Regions from separate parts of the Streptomyces sp. NPDC008137 genome, predicted to be linked through region 2. Evidence: riboswitches for the same ligand, from Rfam matches in the RefSeq annotation. Region 2 holds a riboswitch; each other region holds the start of a gene.
The links. Region 2 has a riboswitch for cyclic di-AMP ahead of ACFZBT_RS01865 (hypothetical protein). Riboswitches for the same ligand answer to the same signal wherever they lie in the genome.
Positions count from the first base shown of each region.

Region 1 (2,258 bases), on a different contig from region 2:
CGTCGACGGGGTGCTCGGAGGTGCCCACGAGCTCCCGGACGAGGGCGTACTGGGCGTGGTTGGTGTCCTGGTACTCGTCCACGAGGACGTGGCGGAAGCGGCGGCGGTAGTGCTCGGCGACGTCCGGGAAGGCGCGCAGCAGGTTGACCGTCGTCATGATCAGGTCGTCGAAGTCGAGGGCGTTCGCCTCGCGCAGCCGTGACTGGTACATCGCGTAGGCCTGGGCGAGGGTCTTCTCGAAGCCGTCGCCTGCCTGGGCGGCGAAGTCCTCCTCGTCGATCAGCTCGTTCTTCAGATTGCTGATCTTGGCGCTGAAGGACTTCGGCGGGAAGCGCTTGGGGTCGAGGTCCAGGTCGCGGCAGACCAGGGCCATCAGGCGCTTGGAGTCGGCGGCGTCGTAGATCGAGAAGCTGGATGTGAAGCCGAGCTTCTTGCTCTCCCGGCGCAGGATGCGCACGCAGGCGCTGTGGAACGTCATCACCCACATGGCGTTCACGCGCGGGCCGACGAGCTGCTCGACGCGCTCCTTCATCTCGCCGGCGGCCTTGTTGGTGAAGGTGATGGCGAGGATCTGGCCCGGGTGGACGTCCCGCTCGGCGAGCAGGTGGGCGATGCGGTGTGTGAGCACGCGGGTCTTGCCGGAGCCGGCGCCGGCCACGATGAGCAGCGGGGAGCCGGAGTGCGTGACGGCGGCGCGCTGGTTGTCGTTCAGACCCTCCAGGAGCGCGGCGGCGTCCACCGGCGGGCGCGCGGCGCCGTCCCGGTAGTAGGCGTCGCGGTCCGGCGGCGCGTCGAACTTCCCGCCGAACAGATCGTCCGGAACGGACTCCGGCACATGATCGTCCTCGGGCGGCGGCGGGGGCTCGTCCGCGGGGCCCCGCTGGGCCTGGAGGTCCGCCAGGAAGCTGTCGTCAAAGAGGCTGCTCATCGCTCTCCGAGTCTAGGGCGCCCCACTGACAGCCCGCCCCCGCCCTGAGAACATCGCCGAAAGGACCCCCCTGTCACCCTCCAGGAGCACGTGACCACAGGCCGCTACGGCTTCACAATTGCGTATGAACAGTGCCCAACCCCCCTCGAACGATCACTCTCGGCGACGCTCATGAGCAAGGTCACGGAAATGTATCGGGCATATCACCCATCAACCTTCACAAGGGCCACACGAGTTGGCTACCGTGCGAGGAGGTCACACGACCCCCACCGGCGAACGTCGCCGGGCCGCGTGGCCTCCGCCGAGTCAGGCGTGCCGCACGGCAGCCAGAGCCGGGGACCCAACCGAGACCCCGGGGTGAATCGGCCCGACTCCTTTTCCGGAGAAGGCCGTAGGGCAACCCTTCCGAAGCACCCGCCCGAACCCGACAGCTAACCCGGTAGGCGGAGCATGGAAGGAGTCGCCTCCCTTGGCGTCGCACCGCAAGTCGCGTCCTACGGGTTCGCGCGTTGCAGGCATACGGACCCCCGCCCTCGCGACGGCGGCCCTCACCTCCGTGGCCCTGCTGTCCCAGTCGGCCAACGCCGCCCCCGAGGCCGACGACAAGCCCAGCCTGGAGGAAGTCGAGAAGAAGGTCGACGACCTCTACCGTCAGGCCGGGTCCGCGACCGAGAAGTACAACGGGGCCAAGGAGAAGACCGCGAAGCAGCGCAAGCGCGTCGACACCCTCCTCGACGACGTCGCCCAGCGCACCCAGAAGCTCAACGAGGCGCGGGAGGAGCTGGGCACCTTCGCCGCAGCCCAGTACCGCACCGGCGCCTCCACCCCGGACACGGCGACGTTCCTGCTCGCGGACACCCCGCAGGACTACTTCGACCAGACCCAGCTGATGGACCGGATGACCGGCCGTCAGAAGGTGGCCGTCGACGACTACATCACTCAGCAGTCAGAGACGATGGAGAAGCGTCAGGAGGCCGCCCAGAGCCTCGAGACGCTCACCGAGTCGCAGGGCGACCTGAAGACGGCCAAGGCGACCGTCCAGAGGAAGCTCGCTGACGCGCGCGAGCTGCTGTCGAAGCTGACCGCCGAGGAGAAGGCACGGCTCGCGGCGATCGAGAAGGAGAAGCAGCAGGAGGCCGCCCGCAAGGCCGCCGAGCTGGCCCGGCAGCAGGCCGAGCAGCAGAAGGAGCAGGAAGCCGCCCAGCAGGAGGCCGCCCAGCAGCACGACAGCGGCTCCTCCTCGTCCGCGGGTTCGTCGTCCACCGCGCCCGACTCCTCGTACGCCACCAAGGCCGACAAGGCGCTCGCCTTCGCCCGCGCCCAGATCGGC
Region 1 covers NZ_JBIBHN010000003.1:68,606-70,863, reverse strand. Annotated here, with positions in the region: gene pcrA (DNA helicase PcrA) at 1-928, opposite strand, end outside; cyclic di-AMP (ydaO/yuaA leader) riboswitch at 1,218-1,389, shown strand; gene ACFZBT_RS06310 (NlpC/P60 family protein) at 1,398-2,258, shown strand, end outside.
Region 1: linked by a shared signal. The riboswitch ahead of ACFZBT_RS06310 (NlpC/P60 family protein) and the one ahead of ACFZBT_RS01865 (hypothetical protein) in region 2 are both predicted to bind cyclic di-AMP.

Region 2 (2,258 bases):
AGAATCCGTGCGTGATGCCGTCGAAGGGTGGCACCCGTTCACCTTCTCCCGGTAGAAAACGTTCGCCCTTGAGTAGGGGTAGCGTGTCTTTACGATGCCAACGGACATGCTTAACCAACTCAATGCGCTCAATCGATACCGGGTTAGCCCCCATGTTCCGGAACCTCAACACATACTGATACTCCTTCACCCCGTCTCGGTTGGTTACCACCGAGCGCCGGAAGATGCGTACCTTCACCTTTGGATGTACGCGCCTATAGGTGCGATACCCGACCACCACGTTGATACCGGTGAACAGAGCGCTTACCGATGAAATGATGATGGCGACAACCGGCAGCGTCTTGTCCATAACGCGAGTATGACGCTGCGCCCAGAGACAGCAAGGCACACCCGCCCAACCGGTTGACGCGGGCGTTCGTCTCTCCGGCATCCGACAGTGCCCCTCCAGACGCCCCTCACAGGCTCCTGGCCGGCCTCCGACCACACGGGAGCCGGGCTCTACCAGATCGGGCTTCAGCAGGCGAATCCGGGTTTTGAGACGAACGCGGCCCTCTGGCCTCGGCAGATCGTGTTTGACGGCTCGTCAAGAAGGCTGTGACCTGGCGTTTCTCTGCAAAGAACGATCTTGTATCTTGCGTCAATGACGTACGTCACACCCAGTAGCCGACATCGAGGGGTGACGTGTCCCGATCAAAGTGGTTTCGGACCCAAGTACCTTGCTTGACCTGGGAAGTTGGCCTGTCCACCCGAACGGGTTAGTGGTGAGTAACATCACAAAAGTGGGGTTGGGTTGTGATTTTCAGGCAGGCGTGCGTCTAGGGTCTCCTCAAGTCCTCGCCGTGTAGGCGAGGCGGCCCGGATGGACGCCGAGTCCTGCCACCATCCGGGCGTGCCTTAACGGGAGATTGGCAGGAGTGGAGGACCCAAGCACGACGGGTCGCCGGGACGGTCACGCCATGAACGGACCCGAGCAGCCCTTGGGGTGAAGCCGCGTCAGCGGCCGGGCAACTTCGCCAGCCCGAATCCGACAGGTCATCCTTCACAGGCGGCTGACGAAGGTGAAGGTTGCACATGAGTGCGACGCAGAGCGACCCCCAGGTGTCGGGGTCGAACGGCCCGCAGGTCTCGGGGTCGGGTCCCGGTTCGGGTTCCGGGGCAGGTTCCAGTTCCGGCTCGGGCAGCGGGAGCGGGGACGACGGGTCCAAGATCCGGAAGTTCGAGGCCGTGATCATCCTTCTCATCGGGCTGGTCGCCGGACTCGTCTCCGGAATCGCCGCGCGTACGTGGGGGCACTTCCCGTACTTCGGGGCAGTCATCGCGGGGGTCAGTGCCGGGTTCTTCGTTCCCGGCTTCATCATCATGATCATCAAGTACATCCGGAACCAGCATTGATCCGGTAGTACGCGCATCTCACCCGGCTCTCCGGCACCCCGGGGCAGCTAGGGCAAGAGCCGCATGATCTCCACGGCGACCCCGTAGGAGGCGCGGACCAGGGTAGAAGAGGTCTCGGCACCCAAGCCGGGACCTCTTTTCCGTGCCCTCGAAATTCCCTGCGGTGATCAGTTGGGCCGGCGGCCGTGACCTGCGACCGCCTTATCGATCAACGTCATGACCTGCCGCTGAGTCGTCGGTAGCTGTCGATGATGATCATCGTTGAGCGCCCTTCCACGGCCCGAGGACGGCCCCGGAAGGTGCTCCTGTATGTTCACTCGGATGCCGCAACTGGCGTTGCGGAGCGTTCTTGACAGTCACACGATCAAGACATGTCTCACGCGTCAGGCGGGCAGAAATAGTGAGCGCCTATGTAATTCTCGTCACGATGATTTATAAGGGTAAGTTGCTGGAGCCAGCATGGGATGATGGCGCCCCATAGGTTGGCGGAACGGCTTTGGGCTGGAGCTGATTTGGCGCGAGTGATCATGGCCCATTACGCTAGCCCGCGGATCGGGCAGGTTTGTGAGCCTGCCCGTTAGTGCCCGATCTTGGGCCATGATCTTCGAGGCTCGCGCCAAATTGGCTGCCTAAAGCCGTGGAGCCGACCGCCCCAGCCACAGAGGGTTTCCTGCCTCAGCCCGCATGCACGTAGCGCGCCGCCGGGCGCGGCCAGCCGGGGCGCAGACAGAAGGCAGGCCGCGCCGCAGAGGCGGCGCGCGCCCGCGCCGTGCGCGGGCCTTGATGAAGTAGGGAAAGTTGTACCGCGCTCTTGTTGATCACTGTGTCAGTCGGTGACTACTCACGTGAGTAGTCACACGGCTAGG
Region 2 covers NZ_JBIBHN010000001.1:432,231-434,488, reverse strand. Annotated here, with positions in the region: gene ACFZBT_RS01870 (hypothetical protein) at 1-349, opposite strand, end outside; cyclic di-AMP (ydaO/yuaA leader) riboswitch at 855-1,063, shown strand; gene ACFZBT_RS01865 (hypothetical protein) at 1,072-1,392, shown strand.

Region 3 (2,258 bases), on a different contig from region 2:
AGATCTCGAGGTCGGAGGAGCCGAGCTTGCGAAGAGAAGTCATGCCTCTCGTCAACGGCCCTACCGGAGCGGCTCATTCCAGGTCGGGAGCAAAGGTCCTGTAAACGCGCCCGCGGCGCACAGCGGGACCGCTGCCCGCAGCGCACAGCGGGACCGCAACACGCCGAGAACCGGCAGCCCTGACGTCGGGGGGTCGTCGTCAGGGCTGCCGGTGCTTCGACTGGCTTGTGGCGCTTACGGGTTGAGGCCCTTGCCCCGCAGCCACGCCGTCGGGTCGATCCCGCTGCTGGAGCCACCGGTGTGAACCTCGAGGTGCAGGTGGGCACCGGTGACGTTGCCGGTGGCACCGACTCGGCCGATGACATCACCCGTGCTGACCTTCTGGCCGACGCTGACGCCGATGGAGGACTGGTGCGCGTACCAGATCTCGGTGCCGTCATCGAGCGTGAGGACGGTCTTGTAGCCGTACGAGCCGTTCCAGCCCGCCTCGGTGATGGTGCCGCTGTGCACCGCCTTGATCGGCGTGCCCGTGGGGGCGGCGAAGTCGAGACCCGTGTGGTAGCCGGAGGACCAGTAGGCGCCGGCCTGACCGAAGGTCGAGGTGAGGGTGTAGGAGGAGGTCGGCAGCGTGAACTGCTTGGCGAGGGCGGCGAGCCGCTCGGCCTCGGCCTTCTTCTCGGCCTCCTCCTCCGCCTTCCGCTTGGCCTCGGCGGCCTTGGCCTTGGCCTCTTCCTCGGCCTTGGCCACGGCTTCCGCGGCCGCCTTCTCGGCGGCGTCGGCGGCGTCCTGCGCGGCCTTGGTGTCGATCTGGTCCTGCTGGTGCTCGACCTGGGCCATGATCCGGGCGCGCAGCGCCTCGCCTGCGCCGGAGGAGCCCTCCTCGGCCTTCGCCGTGGCCGTGCTCCCGAGACCGCTGAGCGGAGTCGAGGAACCCGCGGGGGTGTCGTCGTCCGAGATGAGGGAACCCACCGAGGGAAGGTCCGACACGGAGATGGACACCGGCGGCTTGCCGGTCTGGGCGCTGGCCATGCCGCCCGCGCCCACGGCGGCTATGACGCCGACGCCCAGGACGGTGGAGCTGCGGGCGAGACCTCCGCCGCGCTGCTTGGTGACGCGATGCCGGCCACGGACGGGACGGATGGATTCCTCGGTGGGGTTCCACTCCTGGAACGGGCCCTCGTCGGTGCGCTGACCGCCGTAGCCGAAAGTCTCGGTGTCGCGCTGGTTCCGCGCGAACGGGGCCGCGGGGGCAGGCCGGTTGGACGCCACGTGGGCGTACTCCTTTCCTTCCTTCTCGCCTACCGGGTTAGCTGACGGGTTCGGAGCAGGAAGGTCTCCTACGCGCGTATACCGACCGTGCTTCCACGGCGGTTTACGCCCGATTCACCCCAAGTGGTGGTTCCCCGGTTCCCTTTCGGGATTCGGCGCGTGCGCACGGAGCCGCCTTCTGTGACGGCTGGGACGACCGCGCTGCGTTATCGAACGTTAATAGACCCGGGGAGTGGATTCCAGCGATTCCACTTGATCATTAACCTTTTTCGTGCGGACTTACCTGGCATGACCGGCTTAAATCGGGCGAGTTGACCGCTCCGTAAGTGACCGCGGGGTATTGACGGGGTGTCAGTCGTTGCGCGGAGTGGTGTGGTTCACTCACGGAAAGTAACGGGAGTGTGGAGAACCCGAAATACACCTAGGGCCGGAACCCTTTCGGATTCCGGCCCTAGGCCTTCAGTAGCGGGGACAGGATTTGAACCTGCGACCTCTGGGTTATGAGCCCAGCGAGCTACCGAGCTGCTCCACCCCGCGTCGTTGTGATTCCAGTGTACGCCATCCGCGGGACCACTCGTGACCACCCGCCCGCTACAGCAGATGGCGGTTGGGGGCCTTGGCCCGGTGCTCGTGTTCCGGGAGGACGACGACCTCCGCGCCACCGGCCGCCAGGACCCCGCTGCCGTCGGCGTCCCGGACGAAGGTGTCCGGCTCCCGCCAGGCGGTGACCACGCGGCGGACGCCCGCGTCGAGGAGCAGCCGGGCGCAGGGTGCGGGGCGGGAGGCGCGGCGGGCGCAGGGCTCCAGGCTGCTGTAGACCGTGGCGGTGGCGAGGCGCGGGTCGGACGGGTCGAGCTTCGCCAGGGCCGCCTCCTCGGCATGCGCGAGAGGGTCGCCGCCCTCGCGGGAGTGGCCGCGGGCCAGTTCCGTGCCGTCGGCCGCGACCACCACCGCGCCCACGCTGAACGCCGTGTCCGACGGCGGGCAGA
Region 3 covers NZ_JBIBHN010000009.1:18,512-20,769, forward strand. Annotated here, with positions in the region: gene ACFZBT_RS16825 (aldo/keto reductase) at 1-43, opposite strand, end outside; gene ACFZBT_RS16830 (peptidoglycan DD-metalloendopeptidase family protein) at 235-1,269, opposite strand; cyclic di-AMP (ydaO/yuaA leader) riboswitch at 1,281-1,437, opposite strand; tRNA gene ACFZBT_RS16835 (tRNA-Met) at 1,733-1,806, opposite strand; gene ACFZBT_RS16840 (dihydrofolate reductase family protein) at 1,861-2,258, opposite strand, start outside.
Region 3: linked by a shared signal. The riboswitch ahead of ACFZBT_RS16830 (peptidoglycan DD-metalloendopeptidase family protein) and the one ahead of ACFZBT_RS01865 (hypothetical protein) in region 2 are both predicted to bind cyclic di-AMP.